4 regions of the Streptomyces sp. NPDC051636 genome follow, and region 4 is predicted to be linked to each of the others. Evidence: riboswitches for the same ligand, from Rfam matches in the RefSeq annotation. Region 4 holds a riboswitch; each other region holds the start of a gene.
The links. Region 4 has a riboswitch for cyclic di-AMP ahead of ACIBBH_RS07005 (NlpC/P60 family protein). Riboswitches for the same ligand answer to the same signal wherever they lie in the genome.

Region 1 (3,601 bases), on a different contig from region 4:
CAACTCCGCGTACGCCTGGGGTATGACACGGGGTGGAGATGTCTCCCCCGACCCGTAGGGGTCGCAGAGGATCACGCCGGTCGGCACCGGGGCAACGGGCGGTTACCCCGCCCGGTGCACCACCGCATCGCACAGCTCCATGAGCGCCGCCTTCGCGTCGCACTCCCGCAGCGGTGCCAGCGCGGACCGCGCGTCCTCCACGTACCGCACGGTGTCCCGGCGGGCCTGCTCCAGCGCCGGGTGGGCGCGCAGCGCGGTCAGGGCCTCGGCGTGCCGGGTGTCGTCGGTCAGGTCGGAGTCGAGGAGGTCGCACAGGGCGATGTCCTCGGGCAGCCCCAGCCGTGCCGCCCGCTCCCTGAGGCGCAGCACGGGCAGGGTGGGGATGCCCTCGCGCAGGTCGGTCCCCGGGGTCTTGCCGGACTCGTGGGAGTCGGAGGCGATGTCCAGCACGTCGTCCGCGAGCTGGAAGGCGACGCCGAGCCGCTCGCCGTACTGGGTCAGGACGTCCACCACGGTCTCGTCGGCCCCGGACATCATCGCGCCGAAGCGGCAGGAGACCGCCACCAGCGACCCGGTCTTGCCGCCCAGGACGTCCAGGTAGTGCTCGACCGGATCCCGGCCGTCCTGCGGCCCCGCCGTCTCCAGGATCTGCCCGGTGACCAGCCGCTCGAACGCCACGGCCTGCACCCGTACGGCCTCGGGGCCGAGGTCGGCGAGAATCTGCGAGGCACGGGCGAAGAGGAAGTCGCCGGTGAGGACGGCGACCGAGTTGCCCCAGCGGGTGTTCGCGCTGTCCACCCCGCGGCGCACGGCCGCCTCGTCCATGACGTCGTCGTGGTACAGCGTGGCGAGGTGGGTGAGCTCGACGACGACGGCCGAGGGCACGACCCCCGGCGCGTACGGGTCCCCGAACTGTGCCGCGAGCATCACGAGCAGCGGCCGGAACCGCTTCCCGCCCGCGCGCACGAGGTGCTGCGCGGCCTCGGTGATGAAGGGGACCTCGCTCTTGGTGGCTTCGAGCAGGCCTTCCTCGACAGCCGCCAGTCCGGCCTGGACATCGGCTTCCAGAGCCTGGTCCCGCACGCTCAGCCCGAATGGCCCGACGACGGTCACGAGGGGTCTCCTGTCTGCTGGTGTCTGCTGGCGATTACACGGTTTGTCGATAGGTCGCTGCCCTCACTCAAGTCAGCGTATCCGGTCAGCTTTCGATCACCGAGGGCGCCCACTGTTACAGGCCGGGCGCTATCGGACCACGACCGTTATGTTTTCGATCGGTTGATAAGGACAGATATTTATCTACTTACCCGGAAGTACGACGCGACTGCGCCGCTTGGAGCAGCCCGATCCGCGCCGCCACGCCCGACGCGCTTACCCAAGACGTCGCCCTCCATGCCCCATTTGCCGCGATTGTTATTCCGTGAATTGGGTCACGCCACCCGACCGGCGTGTTTATCACCCCATACCGGCATTACGCCTTTCGGCATTGGCCAGTTGAGGCTTGGCGAGCGCAAAGGATCAAGCACCTCATACGCACCAGAACAAGGTCAACTAGGACGTTGTGTGAATCCGCTACTTGTTCTGGACATGTGCTCTCGCATACGTTCCGGGCCGTCGGGCGGACGCCTAATCCTGCCGCCGCCCGTCACACCCATTGACGAACTCATTCGCGTACGGCAGGAGCGGGGGACCCAGGTAAGCCGCCGGTCCGGGCGACATCCGTCGTCCCGGAACGGCTTGGGGTGAAGCCGTGCCGTCTTCGGGCGGCACGGCCGGGCACCTCCCAGCCCGAACCCGACAGCTCACCTCGCAGGCGACGGAGAGGAACTTCACCATGTCTGCTGCCGCTCAGCGCCGCCGTGCCCCCTTCGCCCGCCTCGTCCGCAAGGTCGCAGTCGCCGGTACCGGCGCCGCCGTGCTCGCCCTCCCGCTGATCGGCGCGACCAGCGCCTCGGCGGCCACCACCACGACGGCTACCACCACGACGGCCACCACCACGACGGCCACCACCACGACGGCCACCACCACGACGGCCACCAGCACGGTCGCGTACCCGAACAACCTCGACGGCTGGATCCGCCAGTCGCTCGCGATCATGGCCGAGAAGCACATCCCGGGCAGCTACAACGGCATCTACCGCAACGTGATACGCGAGTCGTCGGGCAACCCGCTGGCCATCAACCTCTGGGACTCCAACGCGGCCGCCGGTATCCCGTCCAAGGGCCTGCTGCAGGTCATCGACCCGACGTTCCGCGCCTATCACGTGGCCGGAACGTCGTTCAACATCTACGACCCGGTCGCGAACATCACCGCCGCCTGCAACTACGCCGCCGCGCGGTACGGCTCGATCGACAACGTGTTCGGCGCGTACTGACCGCTCCGCTCCCCTCAGGGGAAGAGTCTTTCGAGGACGACGGCGATGCCGTCGTCCTCGTTCGACAGGGTGACCTCGTCGGCCACCGCCTTCAGTTCGGGGTGGGCGTTGGCCATCGCCACACCGTGGGCGGCCCAGTCGAACATCGGGATGTCGTTGGGCATGTCCCCGAAGGCGACGGCCTGTTCGGCGCTCAGCCCGAGGCGCTCGGCGGCCAGCGCCAGCCCGGTCGCCTTCGTGACGCCGCACGGCTGGAGCTCGACGGTCCCCGGCCCCGACATGGTGACCGTCGCCAGCGACCCCACGACCGAGCGGGCCGTGGCCGCCAACTCGTCGTCGGACAGGGCATGGTGGCGCAGCAGGACCTTGCTGATCGGCGCGCGCCACAGGTCCTCGCGCCGCTGGACCCGTACGGCGGGCAGGGTGGGGTGGGGCATGAGGTACCCCGGTTCGATGAGTGTGAGCCCGTCCACCCCGTCCTGGTCGACGGCCACGTACACGTCCCCCACCTCGGCCTCGATCTTGCCGAGCGCGGTCTCCGCCAGCTCCCGGTCGAGGGTGACCGACCACAGCAGGCGGTCGGCGCCGGCGTCGTACACCTGCGCCCCCTGTCCGCACACCGCGAGTCCCGTACAGCCGAGGCCGTCGAGCAGCGGCCGCACCCGGGGTGCCGGGCGCCCGGTCACCACGAGGTGCCGGGCCCCCGCCTTCTCGGCCCGCGCGAGGGCGGCGAGGGAGCGGTCGGAGAAGGTGTCGTCGCCGCGCAGGAGCGTTCCGTCGAGATCGGTTGCGACGAGTGAGCATGCGACGGGTGAATGTGCGGGGGGTGCGGCCATGATCAGAGAATACGGACACCGCGCCCCCTGGACTCACCGCTGTTTTCAGCCCCAAGTGGTGCCCGCGGGCTCCTTGATGGTGGTGTTGAGACGGTTGAACATGTTGGTGACCGAGACGGTGAGGATCAGCGCGGACAGCTCCTTCTCGTCGAAGTGGCCGGCCACCTCGTCCCAGAGCGCGTCCGGCACCGGCTCCTCGGACCGGTCCGCGAGCCGCGTCATCCGCTCCGCCAGCTGCAGCGCGGCGCGCTCGGCGTCGGTGAAGAAGGGCGCCTTGCGCCAGGCGGCGACGGCCGCGATGCGCTCCTCGCTCGCCCCGGCCTTGCGCAGGTTCGCCGTGTGACCGTGCACGCAGGCACTGCACCCGTTGATCTGGCTGGCGCGCAGCCCGACG
Region 2 (3,601 bases), on a different contig from region 4:
ATCCGAGACGATCCGGACGCGCTGGGGTTCGTTCGCGACGAGCAGGGGCCCGGTGCAGTCGTAGACCAGGGGGCGGACCCCGGCGTCGCCGACGTAACGGCGCAGCCGGGTGGTGGTGTTGGAGTTGGCGCCGTAGCCGGCGTAATACGTCTTCAGGTAGTCGTACTCCTCGAGCCCGCCTCCCCGCGGCGTCGCGAAGAGGTCGCCGGGGAAACGGACGCCGGCCGCGTTCCAGAAGTTGTTGAGGTCCGAGACGCGGCCGTTGGCCCCGCCCTGCGACGCCGGCGGGGCGGTGTACTCCAGGACGTACGGCCCTTCGAGCCACCGGCGGAACCAGACCGTCGCGCCGCTGGGCACGTCGATGTCCAGCAAGCCGTGGGAGGCGGTGACGCTGCCGCCGTCCTGCAGTTCGGTCACCCACTGGCCGAGACCGTGCCGGAAGTCGTCGTGGGCGGGGTGCGGGCTGCCGGACAAGGGCCCCCAAGGCTGCAGAAGGCCTTGCTCCTGATGGAGGTCACTGTGCCCGGGCCCCGGCCCCGCTGTCGACACACCGAAGGCCGGACCCGGGGATCGGGGGTCCGGCCTTCGGTCACCCAGGGACGGGCGACGCGGTCGTCAGGCGACGGCGACGCCGTGCGAGCGGAGGTAGGCGACGGGGTCCACGTCCGAGCCGTAGTTCGGCGTGGTGCGGATCTCGAAGTGCAGGTGCGGGCCGGTCACGTTGCCGGTCGCGCCGGAGAGGCCGATCTGCTGGCCCGCGGCCACGGTCTGGCCGGCCGAGACGGAGAGCGAGGAGAGGTGGCCGTACTGGGCGTAGTAGCCGTCGGCGAGCCTGATCACGACCTGGTTGCCGTAGGCGCCGCCCCAGCCCGCGGAGACGACCGTGCCCGCACCCACGGCCTTCAGCGAGGTGCCGGTCGGGACGACGAAGTCGACGCCCGTGTGGTGGCCGCTGGACCACATGCTGCCCGCCACGTGGTAGCCGGTGCCGACGGTGGCGCTGGCCACGGGGAGCGTGAAGCCGGCGGAGGTGTTCGCCGACGCGGGGGACGACGACCGGGACGCCGACTGCGACTGGGACCGCGACGTGGACCCGGACTCCGACTGCGACTTCGACTTCACGGACGACGAAGACCCGGCGGAGGCGGAGGACTTGCCGCCCGTCTGCGCGGCCTTCTTGCCGAGCGTGAGCTTCAGGCCGGGGTGGATCAGCGAGGGGTCGCTGCCGACGGCCTCGCGGTTGTCCTCGTAGAGCCGGTGCCAGCCGCCGCTGACGTGCTGCTCGTCGGCGATCTTGGAGAGGTAGTCGCCGGTCCTCACCGTGTAGGTGCGTGCGCCCGGCTGTGCCGCGGAGACCTTCTTCCCGGCCACCGGTACGGTCTGGACGGCCTTTTCCGAAACGGAATCCTTTGCGGTGGCCGCGTGGGCACCGGTGGCGCCCATGAGAGGCAGGGCGAGCGCGGCGCCGCCCGTGCCGGCGACGGCGATCGAGCGCGTGAAACGCCGGGTCTTGGGACGGCGGTGTTTACCCTTCGCGGGCATGGCGAATTCCTCTCCGACGCCTGCGAGGTGAGCTGTCGGGTTCGGGCTGGAGCTGCCCGGCCGCGCGCGGGGCGCGGCTTCACCCCTAGCCGTCCCGGAGACCGGAACAGGCAGTCGTACCTGGTGGGTCCCCCGCTCCTGCCGTGCACGGGTGAGTGTGTGCGGGCTCCGGGCGGCGGCAGGATTCGGCGTTCCGTCCGGATTGATGGCGAACGTAAGCGAGCAGGACGCGAAGGGACAACCAGATGGTTCCCTCTGTCCGCGTTTCACGTGATCCGTTACGGGAATTCCCGGTCACCCTCCGTGAATTCGATGCGTCTTCGTTGCATCAAATCCCAGGAAGATCCCGCGGATTACGTGGACATGACGCGCGACGGACGGTCACGAATATGACGCTCCTCACGCACCCCATCCCCATGGCCCCCTAATTCACAGCGACTTGGAATGAAGGGTCTAATTCGGACAGAAAGCTCAGATGCGACACAGGCGGAGAACCGTCGCATCGAAGTCGCCGCGCAGCCCGGTGCGCAGCCCGTGGTGCAGCAGCACGGCACCCCGGTGAACTTCGCCCGTTTCGCGGCATTCGTACGACGCCGTGGGGTCGAGGCCGCGCAGCCGCAGCGCCGGGACCGGCTCGCCGTACCGCTGCGCCTGGAGCCAGGCGAGGACGACGGCCTCGTCCCCGAGCTCGCGGAAGCGCAGCCGGAGTTCGCCGTCGTCGGTGTCGTACGTCTCGAGGCCCACTCGGTATCGCGCCGCTGTCCGGCGCGCAAGGACGGGGCGGGCCTGACGAAGCGGGGGCCGCCCTCGACCGGATACTCCTCGCGGCCGTCGAGCGGGGACTCGAAGGGCCGGTAGCCGGGCAGCGGGTGCTCGGCGAGGGCCTCGGCGTCGGCGAGCGCGATCCTGGGGCCCCAGTGGAGCCAACATCATCAAGCGCTCTTGGCCGCGGAGGCAACGCCTGTGGACAACTCATTGCCCGGGAAAACCGATGTCGTATCGTCGACAGGGTGCCCGCCGACGAGCCGCGACGGCGGGAACGGCTGGGAGGAGCCCCCGTGACGCAGCAGATCCCGTCGACCGAACCGGAGCTGACCGGAGTGCGCAACTTCCGGGACGTGGGCGGTCTGCCCACGGTGGACGGACGGCGGGTGCGCTACGGGGTGCTGTTCCGCAGCGGGCACCTCGCGCACGCGACCGACGAGGACGCGGCGTTCCTCGCCTCCCTCGGGCTGCACACCATCTTCGACTTCCGCAACGCGGCCGACCACAGGCTCGAGGGACCGGACGTCGAACTGCCCGGCGTGCGCAACGTGAACCTGCCGCTGAGCGACCCGGCGGACGGCGCCGAGTTCTGGACGATGGTCCGCGACGGCGACCTCGACCAGCTGCGCGCGCTCCTCGCGGACGGCAAGGCGGCGAACCGGATGATCGCCTCCTACCGCAAGATCATGAAGGAGCGCACCGCCGAGCACTCCCGGGTGCTGCACGCGCTCGCCGAGGACAGCGTCCCCGCCCTGATGCACTGCGCGGCCGGCAAGGACCGCGCAGGCCTGTCCATCGCCGTCACACTGCTCGCCGTGGGCGTGGAGCGGGACGCGATCCTGGCCGACTACCTGGAGTCGAACGCCAAGCACCGCCGCTACAAGGTGCGCCGCAGCGGCAGCTCCGACTCGGCGTACTCCTCCGAGGTCATGGAGCTCCTCGGCCCGCTGTTCGACGCGCGTGCCGAGTACCTGACGGCGGCGTTCGAGACGGTCGAGGAGACGTGGGGCGGCGTGGACGCCTACCTGGAGCAGGGGCTCGGGGTCACGCCGGAGATCCGGGAACGGCTGCGGGAGCGGCTGCTCGACTGACGAAGTTCCGCAGGGCGGTCAGCCCTTCGCGCCCACCGCGAACAGCAGGTAGACGAAGGCTGCCAGGATGTGGCCGACGGCGATGTAGATGATCAGCCGGACCCACAGGGCGCGGGGGAACTTCTCCTCCAGGTCGGTCATGTCAGGTCTCCGGTCAGGGGGCCCAGGCACAGGGCGGCCGTGGGGCTCTGCAGCAGGGTGTG
Region 3 (3,601 bases), on a different contig from region 4:
GACTCCTCGCGTATGTACGCGCCCTGGCCCGGTGCGTGGACCATCATGCCGCTGCCGACGTAGAGACCGACGTGGTTGTCGTCGTCGAAGAAGAACACCAGATCCCCGGCCTGGGCCTCGCTCAGCGCGACCGGCGTGCCCGCGCCCGCCTGCTCCCGCGCGGCACGCGGCAGCGTGACCCCGGCGGCCTTCCACGCGGCCTGGGTCAGGCTGGAGCAGTCGTAGGAGTCCGGCCCGGTCGCCCCCCAGACACACGGCTTGCCCATCTGCGCCCGGGCGAAGGCCACCGCCTTCATGCCCTTTCCGCCGTACGCCGGCTCCGTGGCGGGGGAGGGGACGGCGAAGGAACCGGTGTCGGCCGGGGCGGGGGAGCCGGCGATACCGGCTCTGGCGTAGGACGGGGTGCCGGTGAGGGCGCCGGCCTGGGCGAGGGATCCGGTGTCGGTCAAGGCGCCGGTACCGGTGAAGGATCCGGTGTCGCTCAGGGGGCCGGCGCCGACGAAGGACCCGGTGTCGCCGAGGAGGGCGGCAGCGGCGAAGGTTCCGGTGCCGGTCACGGGGGTCGCCCCCGAGGGAGCCGCCGCGCCCGGGAACGGGTCCACACCGACGGCTGCCCCGGCACCGGGGGGCATGCCCGCGCCGGTCGCCATACCGACGCCGGGCATTGCGCCTGCCCCGGTCATGGCGCCTGCCCCGGCCATCACGCCGGTGGCGGCGAGTGTGCCGGTGCCGGTGAGTGTGTCCGTGCCGATGGGTGTGCCCGCGTTGGGGATTGTGCCCATTCCGGCGATCGCGCCGGTAGTGGTCGTGGTGCCCGTCCCGGTCATGGCGCCTGCCCCGGCCATCACGCCGGTGGCGGCGAGTGTGCCGGTGCCGGTGAGTGTGTCCATGCCGATGGGCCTGCCCGGGCTGGGGATTGTGCCCATTCCGGCGATCGCGCCGGTCGCGGTCATCGCATCCGCGCTGGGGCTCGCGACCACCCCGGTCATGGCGCCCGCCCCAGCTGCCGCGCCGGGCGCGGAAAGTGCGCCGGTGTCGGTGAGCGCGTCCGTCCCCGTACTCGGGCCCGGGCTGGGGATCGTGCCCGCCCCGGCCATCGCCCCCGTGCCATCCCCCGCGGCGACCGCGGTTCCCGCCGCTGACATGCCCGCGCTGAGGCCGGCCCACTGCTGGCGCAGCCACTCCTGTTCCGCCGGCTGGAGGGTCTGGTCGGCGTCGCCACGCCATGTGTCCTGGGCCGGGCGCGGGGGCTCGATCGCGGCGAGGGCGGCGGGCGGGGCCTGCCGCATGGTCTGGCGGGACAGCAGTTCACGGGCAGCGGCGAGCTTCCGCTGGTTCTGCCCCTTCGACACCGCGGGCGAGGACCGCCGCGGCGCGGCCGCGGGCAGGGCCAGGGGCGTCTCCCGCCGCGGCTCCGGCGCGGAGGGCAGCGCGGCGACGGGCCCGGCGGTCAGCTCCGCCACTGGGCGGCCGGTCAGTTCGGGCAGGGCGCGGCCGGTCAGTTCCGGCACGGCACGCCCGCCCGTCTGCCCGGAAGTCCCGGCGGTCAGCTCCGGCAGGGGGCGCCCGGCCGGCGCTTCCAGCGCACCGGCGGTCAGGCCGCGACCCAAGAGCTCCTCCGGGACCTTGGGGCGGCGCTCGGCCGGGCGCCGCGGTGTCCGGTCGGCGGGGAGTACGGCGGGCACTGACGGACCCAGCTTGGCGCGTGCCCCGTCCATCCACTGCCGGGCGACACTGTCCAGAGAGGGATCGGCGCCCCGGTCCGACCGGCGAAGACGCACCCCACGGCCGCGCGTGCCCCCTGACAGCGCACGGGTGGCGTTGTAGTTCCCGGTGGCGTTCTCGGCCTGGTCGTAGAGGGTGTCGATTCGCTGCCGAACCTCGTCGCGGCTTTCGCGCGCCATGGGGGACGTACTCCTTCCGTGCTCCGCCTACCGGGTTAGCTGTCGGGTTCGGGCGGTCGATGGTGGAAGGCATGCCCTACGACCCTTGCCCCCTCGGGCAGTTGGGCCGATTCACCCCAAGTCGGTTGGGTCCCCGGCTCCGGCTGTGCCCCGCAAGGGCACCGGACTCGACGGAGGCCACGCGGCCCGGCGGGGTTCGCCGGGGGGAGCCGTGCGGCCTGGTCGCCAACCTAGCCAACTTGTGTGGCCGGTGTGAAGGTTGAAGCGCGGAATGCCCGATACGTAATTGTGATATTCATCTTGGCGCCCGTGATCATCCGGTGAGGAGGCCCCCAAACCGCCCGCAGGACCAGCACTTCGAACGCCCGCCTCGCCGCCGCATCTCACCACCGCATGATGACCAGCGCCGTGTCGTCGGTCGCGGCCTCCCGCGGAAGCAACTCCCGCAGGACGGCGTCGGCGAGGTCCTCCGGATCCGCGGCCCGGTGCCGGCCGAGAACGTCGGCGAGACGGGCCGGCCCGACGTCGATGTCCTCGTGCCGCCGCTCGATCAGGCCGTCGGTGTACAGCACGAGGGTGGCCCCGTCGGTGAACGTGAGGCGTGCCTCGGGACGTGGCCGGGGTCGGGCCGGGCGTCCAGCGGGGGATCGGTGGCCCGGTCGAGGAACTCCACGAGGCCGTCGGCATGCACCAGTACGGGCGGCGGGTGGCCGGCGCTGCTGTAGGCCGGGGTGCGGTGGTCGAAGTCGATGAACGTCGCCACCGCGGTCGCCGATTCCGCGCCGTCGACCACGTGGGCGTACTCCCCCAGGGCGTTCAGCGCATGCGCGAGGCCGTCGGCGACGCGGCAGACGGCGCTGAGCGCTGCGCAACTGCCCCATCACGCACGCGGCCTGCAGGCAGTGCCCGACCACGTCACCGACCGAGAGGCCGATGCGGTCGCCGCCGACCCGGTCGACCAGGTCGTACCAGTCCCCGCACACGTTCAGCGCGCTCACCGGGCTGGTACCGCACGGCGGCCCGGTGGCGCCCCACCTGCAGGCGGGCGGGGAGCATCGCCTCCTGGAGGGCGAGCGCCACCTCCCGGTCCCGGGCGTGGGACCGGCGCAGCCGCTCGTTCAGCTCCTGTCAGCTCCCGGGCGCGCCGGTACAGCTCGGCCTCCAGCACCTGGGCCCGGTCGCTGTGCCCGCTGCCGCGGGCCCGGCGACCATCCCCGGCAGTGTCTGGAACACCGCCGCGTAGTCGATCTCAGCGTCCGCCATGGCCTGCCGCCTCACCCGACCGCCGATACGGGCCCGGTCTCCCCCGAAATCTGCGCCCGAGCGGGCGGGGGATCTGCCGAGGACGCTGCTCATCGCAGTCGGGAGCCACTGATCCGTGCGGGGCGTGCGCGCCGGAGCGCACGGGCGCGCGGCGGCAGGGGTCCGCCTGTGGTCCGTACCGGTACTGCGGGCGAGCGGTGTGCTCTTCCACGCTCCGGCCAGGCCGAACCGCCGCGGCGCCGGCCGCGTGTCTGTGAGTTCACGATGAATCTCCGGGGTGCTTGAACACACCGGCCTTCGACTCCGTATGGGACGGGGGCTTGCCATGCCGGGCCGGCCATGAGGTGCGGGAGTACTCCCTTGGGACGCAACAAGCGCAGACGCCCGACAGGCGCACGACGCGCGACCTTCGCCGCGGTCGCGTTGATGCTGGG
Region 4 (3,601 bases):
CAGGACGTCCCGGACCTCCTTGCGCTCGTAGAAACGGACGCCGCCGACGACCTTGTAGGGCAGGCCGACGCGGATGAAGACCTCTTCGAAGACACGGGACTGGGCGTTGGTGCGGTAGAAGACGGCGACGTCCCCGGCCTTCGCCTCGCCCGCGTCCGTGAGGCGGTCTATCTCGTCGGCGACGAACTGCGCCTCGTCGTGCTCGGTGTCGGCGACGTACCCGGTGATGCGGGCGCCCGCGCCCGCGTTGGTCCACAGGTTCTTCGGCCGGCGGGACTCGTTGCGCTCGATGACCGCGTTGGCCGCCGAGAGGATCGTCTGGGTGGAGCGGTAGTTCTGCTCCAGCAGGATCGTCGTCGCGTCCGGGTAGTCCTCCTCGAACTGGAGGATGTTGCGGATGGTCGCGCCGCGGAAGGCGTAGATCGACTGGTCGGCGTCACCCACCACGCACAGCTCGGCGGGCTGCAGGTCGTCCTCGGCGGGCGGTACGTCCACCGGGTGCCCGGCGGTGCCGACGAGTTCGCGCACGAGGGCGTACTGGGCGTGGTTGGTGTCCTGGTACTCGTCGACCAGGACGTGGCGGAACCGGCGGCGGTAGTGCTCGGCAACGTCCGGGAACGCGCGCAGCAGGTTGACCGTCGTCATGATCAGGTCGTCGAAGTCCAGGGCGTTGGCCTCGCGCAGCCGCGACTGGTAGAGGGCGTAGGCCTGGGCGAGGGTCTTCTCGAAGCCGTCGGTGGCCTGGGCGGCGAAGTCCTCCTCGTCGATCAGCTCGTTCTTCAGGTTGGAGATCTTGGCGCTGAAGGACTTCGGCGGGAAGCGCTTGGGGTCGAGGTCCAGATCGCGGCAGACCAGGGCCATCAGGCGCTTGGAGTCGGCGGCGTCGTAGATCGAGAACGACGACGTGAAGCCGAGTTTCTTGCTCTCCCGGCGCAGGATGCGCACGCACGCGCTGTGGAAGGTCATCACCCACATCGCGTTCGCGCGCGGGCCGACGAGCTGCTCGACCCGCTCCTTCATCTCGCCCGCGGCCTTGTTGGTGAAGGTGATCGCGAGGATCTGCCCGGGGTGCACGCCCCGCTCGCCCAGCAGGTAGGCGATGCGATGGGTGAGTACGCGGGTCTTGCCGGAGCCGGCGCCGGCCACGATGAGCAGCGGGGAGCCGGAGTGGACGACGGCGGCCCGCTGGTTGTCGTTCAGCCCCTCCAGGAGCGCGGCCGAGTCGACGGCCGGGCGGTGGGCGCCGTCGCGGTAGTAGGCGTCCCGGTCCGGCGGCACGTCGAACTTCCCCCCGAACAGATCGTCCGGAACCGGCTCCGGAGCGTGCTCGTCCTCGGGCGGTGGCGGGGGCTCCTCCTCGTGCCCGCGAGGGGCCTGGAGGTCCGCCAGGAAGCTGTCGTCAAAGAGGCTGCTCATCGCTCTCCGAGTCTAGGGCGCCCCACCGGCAACCGGCCGCCGCCCCGGGAAATGACCGGATTCCCCGCCGCTCACTCTGCGGAGCCGCACTGTCACCCGAAATGGATCTCTGCCCCGGGTCACAGAAATGTATCGGGCATATCGTGCATCAATCTTCACATGAGCCACAGGAGTTGGCTACCGTGCCGGGCGGGCCGCACGCCCCCACCGGCGAACGTCGCCGGGCCGCGCGGCCTCCGCCGAGTCCGGCGCGCCGCCCTGCGGCGACCGGAGCCGGGGACCCAACCGAACTTGGGGTGAATCGGTCCGTCTCCCTCCGGGAGAAGGGCCGTAGGGCAACCCTTCCGAACCACCCGCCCGAACCCGACAGCTAACCCGGTAGGCGGAACATTGGAAGGAGTCGCCTCCCTTGGCGTCGCACCGCAAGCGTCCCTCGGGTGTGGCTGGTATACGCACCCCCGCCCTCGCCACCGCCGCGCTCACCTCCATGGCCCTGCTCTCCCAGACGGCCGACGCCACCCCGTCCGCTGACGGTGACAAGCCGAGCCTTGAGGAGGTCGAGAAGAAGGTCGACGACCTGTACCGGCAGGCGGAGTCGGCGACCGAGAAGTACAACGCGGCCAAGGAGAACACCGGTAAGCAGCGCAGACGGGTCGACGCCCTCCTCGACGAGGTGGCCAAGCGCACGGAGAAGCTCAACAAGGCGCGCGAGAAGCTGGGTTCGTTCGCCGCGGCCCAGTACCGGACCGGGGCCACCGCCCCCGACACCGCCACCTTCCTGCTCGCGGACACCCCGCAGGACTACTTCGACCAGACGCAGCTGATGAGCCGGCTGACCTCCCGGCAGAAGGACGCGGTCGACGACTACGTCACCCAGCAGTCCGCGACCATGAAGAAGCGGCAGGAGGCGACCAAGAGCCTCGAGACGCTGACCGAGTCGCGGAACGACCTGCAGACCGCCAAGGCCACCGTCCAGAAGAAGCTCGCCACCGCACGGGAACTGCTGTCCACGCTGACGGCCCAGGAGAAGGCGCGGCTCGCGGCGATCGAGAGGCAGAAGCGGGAGGAGGCCGCGCGCAAGGCGGCGGAGCTCGCGAAGCAGCAGCAGGAGGCGGCGGCGGCGCAACAGGACAGCTCGTCGTCCGACTCGTCGGGCTCGTCGGGCTCGGCGAGCGGAACCTCGTCCGGCTCCTCCGGCACGTCGCCCTCGTACGCCACCATGGCCGACAAAGCGATCGCGTTCGCCCGTGCCCAGATCGGCAAACCCTACGTCTGGGGCGCCACCGGCCCCGGCTCCTACGACTGCTCCGGCCTGACCCAGGCCGCCTGGAAGGCCGCCGGCGTCAGCCTGCCGCGCACCACCTACGACCAGGTCGAGGCGGGCACCACGGTTCCCCTCGCCGACGCCCAGCCCGGTGACCTGGTCTTCTTCTACGACGATGTCAGCCACGTCGGCATCTACATCGGCAACGGCATGATGATCCACGCCCCCAAGCCGGGTACCTACGTCCGCGAGGAGTCGATCTACTACGGCGGCGAATCGATCATCCACAGCGTGGTGCGACCGGCCTGAGCCCGTTGTAGGCCGGCATGTGGTTCGCCGCTGGCCGCTACGCCTGTCACCACACCAGCGCTCACCAGGGCGGCGCTGACCATGGGCGCCTACGGGTTCCGCGGACTGCAAACCCCGCTCATCCGTAAGCGAGATCCTGTCGCTGGTCCAGGGCCTCTCCATCGGCATGGTGATCGGCCCGGTGATGGCAGCCATTGATCAGCTCCCTGCCGTTGGATCGGGCCGGTGCCGGGTCGACTGTCACCAACACCGTGCGCCAGACCGGCAGCGTGATCGGGAGTCGCAGTTGGCGGCACGATCATGTCGATCGTGTACCGGCGCGCGATCGAACCCTCGCTGAGCGATGCACCCGGGCCGGTGCAGGACCGGGCGCGGGTTTCCGCCCGAACAGGCCCGGCATGTCACCACCGCGGTCCACCGGCCCACTCTTGCGCACGCTGCAGACGATGCGTTTGTTCACGCTGTGCACGTCGGCGCGGCCTGGATCATGCTCATCGCACTCTTCGGAGCAGCTGTGCTGGTGATTTCCTTGCGTCCTGCCGGAAAGCCCACGGGCCGGTACAGGAGCCGGACCGCGATCGAGGAGGCAGCCGCTCCGTGAAGGGGACGACC

Region 1: it holds a riboswitch for cyclic di-AMP, as region 4 does, so the genes downstream of both, ACIBBH_RS29265 (transglycosylase SLT domain-containing protein) here and ACIBBH_RS07005 (NlpC/P60 family protein) in region 4, are expected to answer to the same signal.
Region 2: it holds a riboswitch for cyclic di-AMP, as region 4 does, so the genes downstream of both, ACIBBH_RS09825 (peptidoglycan DD-metalloendopeptidase family protein) here and ACIBBH_RS07005 (NlpC/P60 family protein) in region 4, are expected to answer to the same signal.
Region 3: it holds a riboswitch for cyclic di-AMP, as region 4 does, so the genes downstream of both, ACIBBH_RS05115 (NlpC/P60 family protein) here and ACIBBH_RS07005 (NlpC/P60 family protein) in region 4, are expected to answer to the same signal.

Annotation. Positions count from the first base shown of each region.
Region 1 covers NZ_JBITDA010000020.1:82,582-86,182, reverse strand. The annotation lists gene ACIBBH_RS29270 (polyprenyl synthetase family protein) at 103-1,113, opposite strand; cyclic di-AMP (ydaO/yuaA leader) riboswitch at 1,643-1,826, shown strand; gene ACIBBH_RS29265 (transglycosylase SLT domain-containing protein) at 1,832-2,371, shown strand; gene ACIBBH_RS29260 (HAD family hydrolase) at 2,386-3,207, opposite strand; gene ACIBBH_RS29255 (carboxymuconolactone decarboxylase family protein) at 3,253-3,601, opposite strand, start outside.
Region 2 covers NZ_JBITDA010000004.1:52,846-56,446, forward strand. The annotation lists gene ACIBBH_RS09820 (DUF6250 domain-containing protein) at 1-474, opposite strand, end outside; gene ACIBBH_RS09825 (peptidoglycan DD-metalloendopeptidase family protein) at 616-1,542, opposite strand; cyclic di-AMP (ydaO/yuaA leader) riboswitch at 1,547-1,706, opposite strand; partial or broken gene ACIBBH_RS09830 (GH36 C-terminal domain-containing protein) at 2,014-2,226, opposite strand; gene ACIBBH_RS09835 (tyrosine-protein phosphatase) at 2,601-3,398, shown strand; gene ACIBBH_RS09840 (DUF6126 family protein) at 3,417-3,539, opposite strand; gene ACIBBH_RS09845 (helix-turn-helix domain-containing protein) at 3,536-3,601, opposite strand, start outside.
Region 3 covers NZ_JBITDA010000002.1:315,479-319,079, reverse strand. The annotation lists gene ACIBBH_RS05115 (NlpC/P60 family protein) at 1-1,904, opposite strand, end outside; cyclic di-AMP (ydaO/yuaA leader) riboswitch at 1,913-2,087, opposite strand; gene ACIBBH_RS05110 (SpoIIE family protein phosphatase) at 2,288-2,476, opposite strand; partial or broken gene ACIBBH_RS05105 (SpoIIE family protein phosphatase) at 2,455-2,788, opposite strand; gene ACIBBH_RS05100 (DUF1996 domain-containing protein) at 3,594-3,601, shown strand, end outside.
Region 4 covers NZ_JBITDA010000003.1:6,085-9,685, reverse strand. The annotation lists gene pcrA (DNA helicase PcrA) at 1-1,416, opposite strand, end outside; cyclic di-AMP (ydaO/yuaA leader) riboswitch at 1,644-1,818, shown strand; gene ACIBBH_RS07005 (NlpC/P60 family protein) at 1,826-2,989, shown strand.